Regions from separate parts of the Microbacterium sp. A8/3-1 genome, predicted to be linked through region 2. Evidence: predicted binding sites of a transcription regulator. Region 2 holds the regulator's gene; each other region holds the start of a gene.
What was found. Region 2 encodes LexA, which represses DNA repair genes until DNA is damaged. Its sites were predicted from a motif close to TCGAACANNTGTTCGA; they were not measured.
Positions count from the first base shown of each region.

Region 1 (5,564 bases), 830 kb from region 2:
GCGTCGCCGTTGTGGCGTGCACGCTCGAGGAGACCGGGCAGCGAGCCCATGTTGTGCGTGCCGAAGACGACGTCGACCCAGGGCGCCTTGTCGAGCACGGCCTGCTTGTCCATCTGTGCGAGGCAGCCGCCCACGGCGATCTGCATGCCGTCCTTGCGGCGCTTCACGGAGGCGAGATGCCCGAGCGTGCCGTAGAGCTTGCCGGCCGCATTGTCGCGCACCGCGCACGTGTTGATGATCACCACGTCGGCCTCGCTGCCCTCGGACGCGCGGACGTATCCGGCGCTCTCCAGAGAACCGGACAGACGTTCCGAGTCGTGGACGTTCATCTGGCACCCGAAGGTGCGCACTTCGTAGGAACGCTGTCGGCCGTCGACATCGATGGCCGCCGACGACGCGCTGATGATCGTCGGTTCGCTGCGCGGGATAGTCATGATCCTCCCATTGTACGAGCGGATCACAGCCCGAGGAGCGACGCGGCTCAGTCTGAATCCACGAAGCGGACACCCGACGATGAGCCACCGGACGAGACCTCGCGCAGCGCTGTCTTCGCTGCGTTCATCGCCACCGCGCCGTTGTATCCGCGGCGCGAAAGCTGGCCGACGAGGCGACGCACGGCCGTGTCGTTGTCGAGTCTGGCCATCGACCGGGCCTTGCTGCGGGCGTACTCGAGAGCGCGCTCGGAATCGTCGTCGGGCAGTTCGTCGAGGGCCGCGTCGATCACGTCACGCGGAAGACCGCGCTGCGACAGGGCCCGAGACAGCGCGACTCTCCCCTGCCCCTTCCGCTCGACTCCGGACGTGACGAGCAGACCGGCGAGGACGGCATCGTCAAGATATCGTCGCCGGGTGAAGTCGTCGATCACATCGTCGATCTGACCTGCTTCGAGGCCGTGTCCGCGGAGAACCAGCCGGGCCTCAGAGATGGAGAGCGACTTGGCTCGAAGTTTACGGAGCAGCGATTCCTCGGCGGTGGCGCGGATCTCGTCAGGTGACTGCACGGGCTCCGAGCCGTCGTCGTCCAGTGCGGCCTGAAGATCGCGCAGGGCGCGAAGCTTCGGTGCAGATTTCTCCGCCGGCGACTTCTCCGCCGGCGACTTCTCCGGTCCTGCAGCCTTCGCCGCCGCTGCCCCTCGCGCCGGGTGGCGGTCACTCGGCGTGCCGATCTCTCGCGCGTCGCCGATGGGCGTCGGCTCAGACGGACCGTCCCACGTCGAACGCCACAGTCCGGAATCGCCGGTACGGCGTGGCACGACCGCTTCAGCTGTGCCTGCATCAGCCGCAGACGACGACTTCGACGCAGGCGCGTTCTCGGAGCCGGCGGTCTTCTTGCCGAAGAGAGGGATGATGGGGGCGATCCGCTCGGAATCGCCCCCACGTGTGTCACTCATCAGGCCGGACGACGCTCGGCGAGCTCGTCAGCAGCCACGGGAGCCTCGGGTGCGACGTGCCCGCCGATGCCGAGCTTCTGCTTGATCTGCGTCTCGATCGCCAGAGCGACGTCGGGGTTGTTGAGCAGGAAGGTGCGGGCGTTCTCCTTGCCCTGGCCCAGCTGGTCACCGTCGTAGGTGTACCAGGAGCCCGACTTCTTCACGATCCCGTGCTCGACGCCGAAGTCGATCAGGCTGCCTTCGCGCGAGATGCCGACACCGTAGAGGATGTCGAACTCTGCCTGCTTGAAGGGCGGCGCCATCTTGTTCTTGACGACCTTGACCCTGGTGCGGTTACCGACCGCATCCGTGCCGTCCTTCAGCGTTTCGATTCGGCGGATGTCGAGTCGCACCGATGCGTAGAACTTCAGGGCCTTACCGCCGGCCGTGGTCTCGGGAGAGCCGAAGAAGACACCGATCTTCTCGCGCAGCTGGTTGATGAAGATCATCGTGGTGTTCGTCTGATTGAGACCACCGGTGAGCTTTCGCAGAGCCTGCGACATCAGTCGCGCCTGCAGACCCACGTGCGAGTCGCCCATCTCGCCCTCGATCTCGGCACGGGGCACGAGAGCCGCCACCGAGTCGATGACGATGAGGTCGATCGCACCGGAGCGCACGAGCATGTCGGCGATCTCGAGTGCCTGCTCACCCGTGTCGGGCTGCGAGACGAGGAGCGCATCGATGTCGACGCCGAGCTTGGCCGCGTAGTCGGGGTCGAGCGCGTGCTCGGCATCGATGAATGCGGCGATGCCGCCGGCACGCTGCGCGTTCGCGATCGCGTGGAGGGTCAGCGTCGTCTTACCGGAGGACTCCGGTCCGTAGATCTCTACGATGCGACCACGCGGAAGACCTCCGACGCCGAGAGCGACGTCGAGGGCGATGGAGCCGGTCGGGATGACGGCCACAGGGGCGCGATCATCGCTTCCCAGGCGCATGACCGAGCCCTTGCCGAACTGGCGGTCGATCTGGGCGAGTGCTGTCTCGAGGGACTTCTCGCGGTCGGCGGGTGATGGCATGGTCTGCTCCTTCTGTTCGCGTGGTGCCGCCTGTAGGCTGCCGCGGCACTCCCGACTGGGAGTAGCTCTCCGACAAGGCGTATGGCTCTGGGCCTGTTCCTCACCGTAGAAGGAGCCTCCGACATTGCGTCGGAGTATCCGGGAACCGTGTGGAACGAAACTCAGAGACCACTTGTGCAGAAGACTACGCCCGCTTCGAACAGATCTTCGACGACACGCCGCGATCGGCGTGTCGGATACCGCACGACTCGAACGTGACGCGAGACGTCAGCGACGCCGAGGTTCCTGACGGCCGACGCCGTGTCGCCGGTTCTCCGGCACGTCCATCTCCGCGCAGAGCGCGAGCCAGATGTCGCGGGGCGGTGCACCGTCGGCGAGAGCCTCGACGGCGGTCCGGTTGCCGAGCGCACCGAGAACGAGATCGTTCACCAACGACGAGGCACGGGCCTGGAACTCCGTCTCGACGGCACGAAGGAACTCGCTACGACGCATCCTGTCTCCGGGCCGGCAGACGGTCAGTGCAGGGAGAGCTCGGGCTCGATCGACGCCACGAGGTCATCGGGGACGACATCCGGGAACACCTGGATGCCCTCGAGCACGGAGATGCGATCGCCGACCTCGCGCATGATCGTCGAGATGGGTACGTCGAGCGCATCGGCGACGGAGGCGAGGATCTCGCTCGACGCCTCTTTCTGACCCCGCTCGACCTCACTGAGGTATCCGAGCGCGACAGAAGCCTTGCTTGCGACCTGCCGGAGGGTGCGCCCCTTCTGCAGGCGGAAGTCCCTCAGCACATCGCCGATTTCCTGTCGTACAAGAATCATCGGAACCTCCTCCCCGTTATATTCACCGAGTTCCCCCTCGATGAGACAGCCAGTCTAGTCCCCTTGGCTTGCACAGAATCTACCCCTGCACTCTGTGGTTTCAATGTGAGCACATCGGAGACAACCGCAGAATGCGCGCCACTATTCCTGCAGCATCTCGAGCAGGAATCCGAGCGCGTCGGAGACGGAATGCGCACGGATCGCGGCGCGGTCGCCATCGAGGTGCAGCTCCCGCGTCTGCGTGGCGAAGGGCGTGACGACTCCGATGTGCACGGTCCCGACCGGTTGGCCGTCCGGTGAATCCGGGCCGGCGATCCCCGTCGTCGATATCCCGACGTCGGCCGCACGCCCACCGACGCCGACGACACGTCGCACCCCTTCCGCCATCTGCCGTGCGACCTCCGGATGCACGGGCCCATGCTCGGCCAGTGTTCCCGAGTCCACGCCGAGGACGGTGTGCTTGACCGGGGTCGCGTAGGCGACCACTCCCCCGAGCAGGACCGCGGATGCGCCGGGTATCGACACCAGCTCCGCACAGAGCGCTCCGCCGGTGAGGGACTCCGCCACACCCAGCGTCCATCCGCGACGCTCCAGTGCGGACAGCACCTCGGCCACCGGGGAAGCGCTCACGACTTCTGCCGCGACCCTCTGACCTGAGCGACGATGTAGTCGATGCCGCTCGCCACGGTGAGCACCAGCACGATGATCATGAGCAGGAAGGTGATGAGAGTCCAGGGGCCGAGGCCGATGACGACATGGAGGGGAAGCAGCGCCCAGCCCAGAGCCACGCCCTGGAAAGCGGTCTTGATCTTGCCCATCCAGGCGGCGGCGACCACATGCTCGCTGGCCACCATGAGCCGATGGACGGTGATTCCCCACTCGCGGATCAGGATGATGACGACGATCCACCAGTCGACCTCGCCGAGGATCGCGAGCCCGATGAATCCGGCACCCGTCAGCATCTTGTCGGCGATCGGATCCCACAGCTTGCCGAAATCGCTGACGATGTCGTACTTGCGGGCGAGATAGCCGTCGACCCAGTCCGTGGAGATGCCCACGATGAACAGGATCGCGGCGATCCAGCGCAGCGTCGGCTCCGGAATCCCGTAGGTGCCGCCGAGCAGGAGCAGGATGAAGAAGACGACGGCGAGCGGGATGCGCGCGATCGTGATCGCGTTGGGCAACTGCCGTGGAATGGCCATCAGTCGCGACCCGTCAGGCCCCAGGCGTCTTCATCGCCCTCGGCCTCCACGACCGGCAACCCGCTGAACTGCGCCTCGACCGGATCGTGCGAGGGAGCAGCAGAGGCCGCCGACGTCACGGAAGGCGCAGAGGGTGCAGACGGCGCGGCAGGAGCATCCTCGCCGCGGAGCTTGGCCATCACCTGGGGAAGCTGTTCGGCGGTCGCGAGCACGTCGCGCGCCTTCGATCCCTCCGACGGGCCGACGATCTCGCGCGACTCCAGCAGGTCCATCAGACGACCGGCCTTCGCGAATCCGACACGCAGCTTGCGCTGCAGCATCGACGTCGAGCCGAACTGGGACGACACGATGAGCTCGGCGGCCGCGAGCAGCAGCTCGAGGTCGTCGCCGATGTCTTCGTCGACCTCTTTCTTCTTGGTCGGCTCGAGCGCCTCCTGCACGTCGGGACGGTAGTCCGGGCGCGCCTGGCGGGTGACGTGCTTGACGACCGCGTCGATCTCCTTCTCATCGACCCAGGCGCCCTGCAGACGGAACGGCTTCGAGGAGCCCATCGGCGAGAACAGGGCGTCGCCCTGACCGATGAGCTTGTCGGCTCCCGGGCTGTCGAGGATCACGCGGCTGTCGGTCACGCTGGTGACGGCGAAGGCGAGGCGCGACGGGACGTTCGCCTTGATCAGGCCGGTCACGACGTCGACGCTGGGTCGCTGCGTGGCGAGGACCAGGTGGATGCCGGAGGCGCGGGCGAGCTGGGTGATGCGCACGATCGAGTCCTCGACGTCGCGCGGGGCGACCATCATGAGGTCCGCCAGCTCGTCGACGACGACCAGGAGGTACGGGTACGGCTTGAGCACGCGCTCGCTCCCGACCGGCAGCTCGACCTCCCCGGCGCGCACGGCGCGGTTGAAGTCGTCGATGTGGCGGTAGCCGAACGACGCGAGGTCGTCGTACCGCATGTCCATCTCCTTCACGACCCACTGCAGCGCCTCGGCCGCCTTCTTCGGGTTCGTGATGATGGGGGTGATCAGGTGCGGGACGCCCGCGTAGCTGGTGAGCTCCACGCGCTTCGGGTCGATCAGGACCATCCGCACGTCGG
Region 1 covers NZ_CP158357.1:1,044,479-1,050,042, forward strand. Annotated here, with positions in the region: gene miaB (tRNA (N6-isopentenyl adenosine(37)-C2)-methylthiotransferase MiaB) at 1-434, opposite strand, end outside; gene ABS642_RS05290 (regulatory protein RecX) at 482-1,390, opposite strand; gene recA (recombinase RecA) at 1,390-2,445, opposite strand; gene ABS642_RS05300 (DUF3046 domain-containing protein) at 2,713-2,937, opposite strand; gene ABS642_RS05305 (helix-turn-helix transcriptional regulator) at 2,961-3,269, opposite strand; gene ABS642_RS05310 (nicotinamide-nucleotide amidohydrolase family protein) at 3,411-3,899, opposite strand; gene pgsA (CDP-diacylglycerol--glycerol-3-phosphate 3-phosphatidyltransferase) at 3,896-4,471, opposite strand; gene ABS642_RS05320 (DNA translocase FtsK) at 4,471-5,564, opposite strand, start outside.
Region 1: recA (recombinase RecA) is a predicted target of LexA. The motif match lies at 2,641-2,656, and genes of this name have one in related genera.

Region 2 (5,564 bases):
GAAGAGCACGAAGTTCGACCAGGACTCGTGAGGCGTGTAGCCCAGAGCCTCGAGCGTCGCCGAGATGCGGTCGCGCTGCTCGATGATCTCCTCGACCATGCCGAGCATGACGTCGGAGTTGCGCAGTGCCGCGACCGCGGCCGCCTGGGTGAGGGCGCTGAGGTGATACGGCAGCCGCACGAGGCGCAGCGCGTCGATGAAGGCCGGATCCGCTGCGAGGTACCCCACGCGGGCGCCGGCGAACGCGAACGCCTTGCTCATCGTTCGCGAGACGGCGAGGCGCGGACGCCCCTCGAGCAGGGTCAGAGCGGATGCCGCGTCGCGCGGCGCGAACTCCTGATAGGCCTCGTCCACGACGACGATGCCGCGTGCCTCTTCGTACACCGCTTCGATCACGTCGAGTCCGAGCGGGGTGCCCGTCGGGTTGTTCGGCGAGCACAGCAGGATCACGTCGGGATCAACCGCGCGGACCTGCTCCGCCGCCTCGTCGGGCGTGATCGTGTAGTCCGGCTGGCGCGTGCCGGCGATCCAGCGCGCACCCGTGCCCTGCGAGATGAGCGGGTACATCGAGTACGTCGGGGCGAAGCTGAACGCCGTGCGTCCGGGGCCGCCGAAGGCCTGGAGGATGTGCTGGAGGACCTCGTTGGAGCCGTTGCCCGCCCAGATCTGATCCGGCATGAGACCGTGGCCGAGGTAATCCGCGAATCCCTCTCGCAGTGTCGTGAACTCGCGATCCGGGTACCGGTTCACATCGCGGAGCGCGACGGCGATGTCGTCGAGGATGTCGCTCGCGACAGCGTCGGGAACCGGATGCGTGTTCTCGTTGACGTTCAGCGCGATCGGGAGTGGTGCCTGCGGCGCACCGTACGGGGTGAGCCCGCGCAGATCATCACGGAGCGGGAGGGCGTCGAGTGAGGAAGTCACCCTTCCATGCTAGGCCGCGTGCCCACCGCGTGACGTCAGTCCGCGTACTGCGCCGGGATCGCGAGCTCCTGGCCGATCTGCAGTGCTCCACCGCGCAGCATGTTGAGCCGGCTGATCTCGCCGATCACGTCTCGCGGGTCGGCGGTCGGGGCGACCGTGTTCGCGATCGACCAGAGCGTGTCGCCCGGGAGGACCGTCACCGTCTGGAAGTCGGCCGTGCTGAAGCTGCCTGCGGTGTCGTCGCTCGCGGCGATGGCGCTGCCACCGCTGATCGCTGCGACCGCGATGCCGATCGCGAGCGGAACCGCGGCGACGGCCAGCAGGACGCCACGGCCACGAGCGGTCAGTCGCAACCGCGACCGCGTCGCCGGACGTGCCGGGATGACCGCTGCGGTGCTGATGCTGATGCTGCTCATGTCGGGCTCCTTACCCAGTCCCCGTCGGCTGGGCCGGCGGTGAAGTTGGCGTAGCGTTCGCATTCGCATCTCGGCCGGGAGCCGTGAATGCGAAGCTACGTTCCGAAGATATCTTCGAGTTCGAACATCTGTCAACTGTTCTTCGAAATCGGATCCCCGAATCTTCCGACACGCTCGAACAGATCTTCCAGATCGGCCCGATACTCGGATACGGTTTCGATAAGAACACCCCACCACGGGCCTCCGACATTCGAAGAGGAACGTCGGATCGCGTACTGAAGGAGCATCATGAGCGAGAACTCAGCCCCGGAGCAGGAGGCTCCTCGGACGCGCCGTCGGAAGAGCCTCAGCCCGAAGCAGATGGCGATCCTCGAGGTCATCCAGACCTCCATCGCCCACCACGGCTACCCGCCGAGCATGCGCGAGATCGGCGACGCGGTCGGGCTCAAGTCGCTCTCGAGCGTGACCCACCAGCTCGGTCAGCTCGAGCTGAGCGGCTACCTCCGCCGCGACCCGGGCAAGACCCGCGCGATGGAGGTGCTGATCGACCTTCCCGGCACGAGCGGCGAGAACCCGGCAGACGTGGCCACACCGGTCGGCGATGCCGCACTCGTCCCCCTCGTCGGCCGGATCGCGGCGGGCGTACCCATCACCGCGGAGCAGCAGGTCGAGGAGATCTTCCCTCTCCCCCGCCAGCTGGTGGGCAAGGGCGACCTCTTCATGCTCAAGGTCTCGGGCGAGTCGATGATCGATGCGGCGATCTGCGACGGCGACTGGGTCGTCATCCGCTCGCAGAACAGCGCGGAGAACGGCGAGATCGTCGCCGCCATGCTCGACGACGAGGCGACGGTGAAGACCTTCCGCCGCCGCGACGGGCACACCTGGCTGCTCCCCCGCAACTCCGCGTTCGAGCCCATCCTCGGCGACGAGGCCACCGTGCTCGGCAAGGTCGTGGCGGTGCTCCGCGCGGTCTGACCGGCATGGTCGACCGGCATCCGTCGATCACGACCACGAAAGCCGCCCTCCTGGACGTTCAGGAGGGCGGCTTTCGCTTTCACAGCGTGCCCGGACATGCACAGCTCACGCGCCGCAGCGCATGCCGCCTAGGCTCGAAACATGTCGTCACCGTACGGTTCCTGGCCTTCCCCCTTCTCCGCCGCATCCGTCGCGGGATCCGCTCCTCGCATCGACGGCGCACGGTTCGTCGGCTCGGAGATCTGGTGGGGCGAGTCGGTCCCTGCCGAGGGAGGGCGCGTGACCGTCCGCAGCTCGAACGGCGCGGTGATCCTCCCCGCGCCGTGGAGTGCGCGGTCGCGCGTGCACGAGTACGGGGGCGGGGCCTGGACGGCGGATGCCGATGGCACGCTGTACTTCGTCGACGCGGGCGACCAGCGCGTCTACCGGCTCGCGCCTGGTGCATCTCCGATGCCGCTCACCGCCGCGGGGTCATCGCACGGTGGGCTCAGCCTGCAGCAGGGGCGCCTTCTCGCCGTGCGGGAGGACCTTCGCGGAGATCCGCAGATCCGCGGGATCGTGGAGATCCCGACGGACGGGTCTGCGGCAGACGATCCGACGGCGATCGGCGTCCTGGTGCAGGGCAGTGCGTTCTTCGCGCATCCCGCTCTCTCCCCCGATGGGGCACGGATCGCGTGGGTCGAGTGGAGCGGGGTGCGGATGCCGTGGGAGAGTGCACTCCTTTCGGTCACGACGATCGGGAACCAGTCGTTCGCATCGGTCTCGACCACCGCCGCCCTCCAGCCCGAATGGGTGAGCGACACCGAGCTGCTCTACGCCGACGACCCGACCGGCCGCTGGCAGTTGCAGCGTCTGTCCCTGGACCCGCTGGCGCGTGTGAACACTCCGGAGGCGATCACTTCGAGCGACGCCGACACCGGCTACGGCCTCTGGGTGCTCGGCAACCGCTGGTACCAGCCCCTCGATGACGGCCGCATCGTCGCCGTGCGTACGAACGGCCGCGATGAGGTCGTCGAGATCGCCGCTGACGGCACCACCCGCACACTCGATGTCCCCTGCGACGGCCACGTGAGCGTCGACGACGTGTCCGGCTCGCGCGTGCTGCTCTCCGGCAACAGCTCGACGACGACGCCCGGCGTCTGGTGCGTCGACCTGGACTCCGGCGAGACGGTCGCCGTCACGGGCGGAGAACCGGTCGACACGGCCTGGATGCCGCCGGCCGCACCGATCCTCGTGGCGGGATCCCATGGCCCCGTACACGCGTTCGCATACGCGCCGGCCAACCCCGAGGCCGCGGCGCCGGCGGGAGAGCTGCCTCCGTACGTGGTCTTCGTGCACGGGGGTCCGACGGCGCACGTCACCGGCGCCGCGTCCGCCGCGATCGCCTTCTACACGAGCCGCGGCATCGGCGTGCTCGACGTCAACTACGGAGGCTCCACCGGCTACGGTCGCGCCTACCGCGACCGCCTGCACGGGCAGTGGGGCGTCGTCGACGTCGACGACGTGATCGCCGCGGCGCGGGGCCTCGCGGACGCGGGTCTCGCGGATCCCTCGCGCATCGCGATCCGTGGAAGCTCGGCAGGGGGCTGGACCGTCCTCTCGGCGCTGGTGCGCGGGGGCACGTTCGCCGCCGGGATCAGCCGCTACGGCGTCGCGGACCTCCGGATGCTCGCGGAGCACTCGCACGGCTTCGAGGAGCACTACATCACCGGACTCGTCGGCCCGCTTCCGGAGGCCGAAGGTCTCTACATCGAGCGTTCACCCCTCACACACGCGGAACGCATCGACGTTCCCGTGCTGCTGATGCAGGGCGGAGACGACCGCGTGGTGCCGCCCGCGCAGTCGGAAGCGATCCGCGACGCACTCGCCGCCAACGGCATCGATCACGAATACGTCGTCTATCCCGGCGAAGGGCACGGGTTCCGCAGCGGGACGACCATCGTGAACGCGCTGGAACGCGAACTGGCGTTCCTCGGGCGGGTGTTCGCCTTCACCCCGAGCCTCTGAAGCGCGGGGCCGTCTGAGGCGCGCGACTACTCGCCGACGCGGTTGCGCAGACGCATGGCCCGGTCGGCCTCGCGCGTGTCCTGACGCTCGCGCAGGGTCTGCCGCTTGTCGAACTCGCGCTTGCCCTTGGCGAGAGCGATCTCGACCTTGGCGCGACCGTCGGAGAAGTAGAGCTTCAGCGGGATCAGCGTGTAGCCGCCGGCCGAGACGGCGTGGGCGATCTTCTCGATCTCCGCGCGATGCAGCAGCAGCTTGCGGATGCGCTTCGCGGAGTGGTTGGTCCAGTGCCCCTGCGAGTACTCCGGGATGTGCACGGAGTCGAGGAACACCTCGTTGCCCTTCACGAACGCGTAGCCGTCACTGAGGTTGGCGCGCCCCTGGCGCAGCGACTTGACCTCGGTGCCGGTGAGCACCATTCCCGCCTCGTACGACTTCTCGATGTTGTAGTCGTGACGTGCGCGACGATTGGTCGCGACGACCTTCTCCCCGCGTTCCCTGGGCATGATGCTCCTGCTCTCTGTTGTGGCCAGCCCACCAGCCTACATCAGGTGCAGGAGGCGTCAGGTGCGCAGCCAGCGACGGATCGCGAAGCCGGCCGAGAGCGCGGCGAGGATCACGCCGATGCCGATCAGGACGGGCACCACCAGTGCGGCGTCCCCCATCGTGATCCACGTCGTGATGAAGGGCACGCGCCCGCGCAGATACCCGTTCACGCCGAAGTGCACGCCGGCCACCACCGCCGCACTGGCGAGTGCGGAACCGAGGAAGGCGGCGAACACGCCCTCGAGCACGAATGGCGTCTGGATGAAGCGGTTCGAGGCGCCGACGAGGCGCATGATGCCGATCTCCTTCCGCCGCGCATAGGCCGACAATCGGATGGTCGTGCCGATCAGCAGCGTCGCCGCGATGAGCATCAGCACGGCGATGCCGACCGCGATGTAGGTCGCGACGGTCAGCGCGGAGAAGAGCGGTTCGAGGTACTGGAGCTGGTCCTGCACCTGCTCGACTCCCGCCTGGCCGCTGAAGGCTTCGGCGAGCACCTGCGACTGGCCGGGGTCCTTCATCGTGACGAAGAACACCTCGAATGCCTGGTCGGGCGTCAGCACGCTCGCCTGATCAGCGCCGAGCTGGTCGACGAGCTTCTGGTACGTCTCTTCCCTGGTGTCGAAGGTCATCGAGCTGATCAGCGGAGCGAGGGCCTCGCCTTCCAGCTGCGCGCGGACGGCCTCGACCTGCTCTTCG
Region 2 covers NZ_CP158357.1:216,009-221,572, reverse strand. Annotated here, with positions in the region: gene ABS642_RS01140 (histidinol-phosphate transaminase) at 1-924, opposite strand, end outside; gene ABS642_RS01135 (LysM peptidoglycan-binding domain-containing protein) at 960-1,340, opposite strand; gene lexA (transcriptional repressor LexA) at 1,629-2,315, shown strand; gene ABS642_RS01125 (prolyl oligopeptidase family serine peptidase) at 2,457-4,322, shown strand; gene smpB (SsrA-binding protein SmpB) at 4,349-4,825, opposite strand; gene ftsX (permease-like cell division protein FtsX) at 4,883-5,564, opposite strand, start outside.

Region 3 (5,564 bases), 2.2 Mb from region 2:
GTACGCGACGGTCCAGTCGAGCGCGGCCTGCGCGGCCGCAGCTCCGGCGACACCGATCGACAGACGCTCGAGGGGCAGGTTCATCATGAGCTGCACGAAGCCCTTGCCCTCGACGCCGCCGATGAGGTTCTCCTCGGGCACGAACACGTCGCTGAACGACAGCTCGGCGGTGTCGTGACCCTGGAAGCCCATCTTGTGGAGCTTCTTGCCGTGGTCGAAGCCCTCCATGCCGTTCTCGATCAGCACGAGGCTGAACGCGTCGGGACGGTTGCCCTCGCCCGTCTTCACGAATGTGACGACGAGGTCGGCGGTGGCGCCGGAGGAGATGAAGGTCTTCGCACCGTTGACGATGTAGCCGCCGTCCACCTTCTTCGCGGTGGTCTTGATGCCACGGAGGTCGGATCCGGCACCGGGTTCGGTCATGGCGAGAGCGCCGACGACCTCACCGGTGGCCATGCGGGGCAGCCACTTCTCCTTCTGCTCCTGCGTGCCCATGTGCACGAGGTACGGCACGGCCAGGTCGTCCTGGATGCCGAACGCGCCGGCGAGCGAACCCGCACCGGCCGCGATGACCTCTTCGTTCACGACGGCACGGAAGCGGTAGTCCTGCAGCATCCCGGCGCCGCCGAACTCCTCGGGAACCGACAGGCCGATGATCCCAGCCTCGCCCGCGGCGAGCATCGTGGCCCGGTCGACCTCGCCGTCGGCGTTCCACTTCTCGATCGTCTCGTTGGTGACGTAGCGCTTGACGAAATCCTTGACGAGGTCGCGGAATGCCTCGTGATCCTCTTCGTAGATGTCGCGTTCCATGCGATCCTCCTGAACGTGTCGTGCCTCATTGCTCCGGCGATTCTATGTCCGGATGCCGACGCACAGCAGGTCATTGTGAGAATGCATCCCACAGAAGGTGACACTGGGTACCGCGCTTGTGGGATGCCGCAAACCCGGCAGTCCGGCCGGGTCAGTAGGCGTAGTCGGGCGCCGCGGGCAGCCCGAAGAACTCCTCGAGCGTGTGGAATCCGCCCGCGTGATAGGCGGCAGCGATGTCGACGCCGACATAGCGCAGGTGCCACGGCTCGGGCGAATATCCGGTCACCGGGGTGCCGACGCCCTCGTAGCGGACGATGAACCCGTACTCCCAGGCGTGCGCAGCGACCCAGTCGCTCTGCGCCGTGGCGCCGAAGTCGTCGAGCCCTCCGCAGCCCCCTCCGCACGCGACCACGTCGAGCGCGAGCCCCGTCTGGTGCTCGCTGTGGCCGGGCCTGGCCGAACCGGCATCCGCCCCCTCCTGCCCCTCGGCGCGGACATGCGAATCGTACGTCGACACCTGCAGGCTGTAGGACCGGTAGCCGTTGTTCGCCCCGATGACCCCGATGCCGGCTGCCGAGGCCGCATCGGCCATCTGGCCGACAGCGACCGCGACGTCCGAGCGCACGAGCCCGGAGAGCGTCGTCATCTGCAGGGGCACCGAGTCCAGCGACGCAGGCTCGAACTCGATCGGATCCAGCGGGCGGGTCTTGTTGACGACCACCCAGAGCCGCGACGGATCGCTGAGCGAGATGCACGGCGCGTTCCCCGCGACGACAGCAGCCCGGAAGTTCTCGCCCCCGCCGAAGCCGGCGATCGTCGCCGCATCGTCGCCGCTCGCCAGCGACTCCAGCACCGAGGGCTCGGCGCACGGATCGGCCGCGATGGTCGCCCCCACCTTCACCGTCGGCACCTGCACCACCGCGACCGGCTCCGGCATCGACGCGGGCTCGACCGACGTGTCCATCGGTGCGGACGCGATCGAGAACAGCATCCCGATCGCGGTCACGGCGACACCGATGGGCAGTGCGGGACCGCGGATCGGGGAGCGCGGAGCCGCGTGCTGGGCGTGCGGCGAGGAAAGCATCGCTCCCATTCTCCCCCGACACGGCCATCACGCGAGTACGGGTTGCGACATATCGACCTTCAAGCCATCCGCGGATCATGGCACATTACTTCGAATCTCGCTTGCGTTAACTTCGTTCACATGTTCGAATGAAGCATGCGATGGCAGGGTCAGAAGCTCGGAGAGACGGATGCCGCGGCACTCCCCGGTCTCGAAGACCGGTCGAGCGTGCTGCGGTCGGTGACGACCCCCGAGTTCGCCGGCATGACGTTCCACGAGGTGCTCTCGAAGTCCGCGTTGAACCATGTTCCGGGCGCTTCGAGGATGCCGTTCGCGTGGACGATCAATCCGTACCGTGGATGCAGTCATGCCTGCGTCTACTGCTTCGCCCGCGGAACACACGAGTATCTCGACCTCGACGGGGGCGCCGACTTCGACTCGCAGATCGTCGTCAAGGTGAACGTCGTCGAGGTGCTCGAGAAAGAGCTGCGCAAGGGCAGCTGGCAGCACGAGACCGTCGCGCTCGGGACCAACACCGACCCGTACCAGCGGGCCGAGGGGCGCTACAAGCTGATGCCGGGGATCATCGAGACGCTCGCGGCGTCCGGCACACCGATGTCGATCCTCACCAAGGGCACGCTGATCCGGCGGGACATCCCGCTGCTCGTGAAGGCTGCCGAGCGCGTGCCCGTCGACGTGCAGATGTCGATCGCCATGTACGACGACGACCTGCAGAAGGCGATCGAACCCGGAGCCCCGACGACCCAGGCTCGGCTCGACACCGTGCGGGCGCTGGCGGATGCCGGGTTCCGAGTGACCGTGTTCCTGATGCCGATCATGCCCCACATGACCGACTCGGTCGCCGCCATCGACGACGCGCTGGCCCGCATCAAGACCGCCGGAGCCCGCAGCGTGATCTACGGCGCGCTGCACCTCCGCGCGGGAGTGAAGCCGTGGTTCTTCCAGTGGCTCGGCGAGGCGCGCCCCGACCTCGTCTCGTCGTACCGCGGGCTGTACCCCGGCGTCTCCGCCGAGGCCCCGAAGGGCTACCGGCAATGGCTCGCCAAGCGTGCGCGTCCGCTGATCCACATGCATGGCCTCGACGGCCGACACGAAGACGACTATCCGCAGCGCGGAATCCGTCCGGGGCAGGGTCACGTCGAGTCGATCTGGCGCCAGGGTGGCGATCAGAGCGCCGGCTCCTCGAGCACGGCCGTCACGTTCCGGACGACGAGGTCGGGCGCGGCATCCCCCGCGCAGCCGATGCTGTTCTGACCGGTCGCGCCGCCGCAGCCGCGTAGGCTCGGTGGTTATGGCTACCGGCTCCACGATGCACACGTTCGACGTCCAACTGGCCGACACCGATCGGGGCGTCTACGAGGACTACGCGTTGCGCGTCGCCCGGCATCCGTCCGAGACGGACGCCTACATGGTCACCCGCGTCCTGGCCCACGGCCTCGAGCACGCGGAGGGGATCGCCTTCGGCGACGGCATCTCGTCGACCGAGGAGCCCGCGGTGATCGTGCGTGACATGACCGGGGCGATCATGGCGTGGATCGAGATCGGGGCGCCCGATGCCGAGCGTCTGCACTACGGCAGCCGCCTCGCCGAGCGCACCGTCGTCTACACGCACCGTGACCCCGCGAAGGTCATGGCGCCGTGGGCGGGGAAGAAGATCCACCGGTCCGACGCCATCCGTGTCTACAGCTTCGACCCTGGCTTCATCGACGCCGCGGCGGCGCTGATCGAGCGACGCAACACCATGACCCTCACGGTCACGGAGCAGGTGCTCTACCTGGACCTCAACGGCACCAGCCTGACCTCGAGCATCCACGAGCACGAGCTCGCCTAGGTCGCGCATCACGACGGCATCCGACCCGGACCCGACACCCGCGACCCGCACAACTTCGGAGTCCCGCGACGACACACCGCCGGTTCGACTCCGACGCAGGCGCGTCGCGGGACAACCTCCGAAGTTGTGCCGCAGGAGCCCCGCACGCGCGAGAGGGCCCCGCCCCCGCCGAAGCGGTGACGGGGCCTCTCGAACAAGCGGGTCAGCTCGTGAGAGCCGCAGCGGTCGGCATGCGACCGGTGATCTCCTCGATGATGTCGTCGTCGAGACGCGCGTTCTCGAACGGCGCGTCGATCTCGGCCCGGTCGAGCAGCTCGGTCATGCGACGCTGACGCTGGCGCGTGATGAGCGTGACGACACGACCCGAGCGGCCGGCGCGACCGGTGCGGCCGGAGCGGTGCAGGTACGTCTTGTACTCGTCGGGAGCGTCGGCCTGGACGACCAGGTCGATGTCATCCACGTGGATGCCGCGGGCCGCGACATCCGTCGCCACCAGCACATTCACGCGACCCGAGGTCAGGCGCTCCAGGTTGCGGGTGCGCTTGGCCTGGTTCAGGTCGCCGTGCAGCGAGACCGCCGGGATGCCGGCATCGTCGAACTGCTCGGCGAGCATGTCGGCGTAGGCACGGGTGCGGGCGAAGACGAGGGTCTTGCCTGCGCGGTCGACGAGCGAGGTGAGGATGTCGGCCTTGTCGCGGTGCTCGATGACGAGCACGCGGTGCTCGATCGTGCTGGACCCCTGGTCCTCACCGGCGACCTCGAAGACGGCCGGATCGATCAGGAACTCGTCGACGAGGGCCGCGACCTCACGGTCGAGCGTCGCCGAGAAGAGCAGCTTCTGGCTGCCCTCGGCCGTGTGACGCAGGATGCGCTGCACGGGCTCGACGAACCCGAGCTCGCACATGTGGTCGGCCTCGTCGAGAACCGCGATGCGGCAGTCGGAGAGGTCGAGCTTGCCCTGGTTGATGAGGTCCTCGACGCGACCGGGGGTGCCGATCACGATGTCCACGCCCTTCTTGAGCGCACCGACCTGACGGCCCTGCGGGACGCCACCGTAGATCTGGGTGGTGAACAGGCCGACGCTGCGGGCGATCGGCTGGATCGTGCGGTCGATCTGCAGCGCGAGCTCGCGCGTCGGAGCGAGGATGATCGCGCGCGGCGACCGGCCGAACTCACGACGCTTGCCGGCCTGCGACTTCAGCACGTTCTCGACGAGCGGGGCACCGAAGGCGATGGTCTTGCCGGAGCCCGTGCGACCACGAGCGAGGACGTCGCGTCCTTCGAGAACGGCGGGGATGCTCGCCGCCTGGATGGCGAACGGCGACGCCGCTCCCAGACCTGCCAGCGTCTCGACGATGTTCGAGCCCAGCCCGAGGTCGCTGAAGCTCACGCCGTCGACCTCGACAGCCTCGACGGACTTCGCCTCGAGGCGCTCGTGAACGACGTCGGCGCCCGGCTCGAACTTCGCAGCCGCGGGTGCGGGACGGCTCGTCGCGTTCCAGTCGTTGCGGCTCGGACGCTCGTTGCGGCTCGGACGCCCGCGGGTGTCCGAGGTCAGCGGACGCACGCGCTCGGTGCGGTACGCGCCGCCGGTCGACGGACGGGTCCGCTCGCCACCGCGGGAATCGCGCGCGTCGCGGTCGTACCGCGGGCGCTCGGTGCGGTCGGACGAGGTGCGGTCGTCACGGCGGGGACGATCGTCGCGCGGTGCATCGAACGAACGCTGCGTGCGATCGCGGTCGAAAGCGCGGCGCGCGCGATCGGCATCGTACGAGCGCTCCGGGCGCTCGGCGCCTCCGCGGTTCGGGCGGTCGTAGCCGCGACCCTGGGGCGCAGCTC
Region 3 covers NZ_CP158357.1:2,449,348-2,454,911, forward strand. Annotated here, with positions in the region: gene ABS642_RS11995 (acyl-CoA dehydrogenase family protein) at 1-810, opposite strand, end outside; gene ABS642_RS12000 (M15 family metallopeptidase) at 962-1,894, opposite strand; gene ABS642_RS12005 (Rv2578c family radical SAM protein) at 2,030-3,148, shown strand; gene ABS642_RS12010 (YaeQ family protein) at 3,186-3,725, shown strand; gene ABS642_RS12015 (DEAD/DEAH box helicase) at 3,928-5,564, opposite strand, start outside.
Region 3: ABS642_RS12005 (Rv2578c family radical SAM protein) is a predicted target of LexA. The motif match lies at 2,007-2,022, and genes of this name have one in related genera.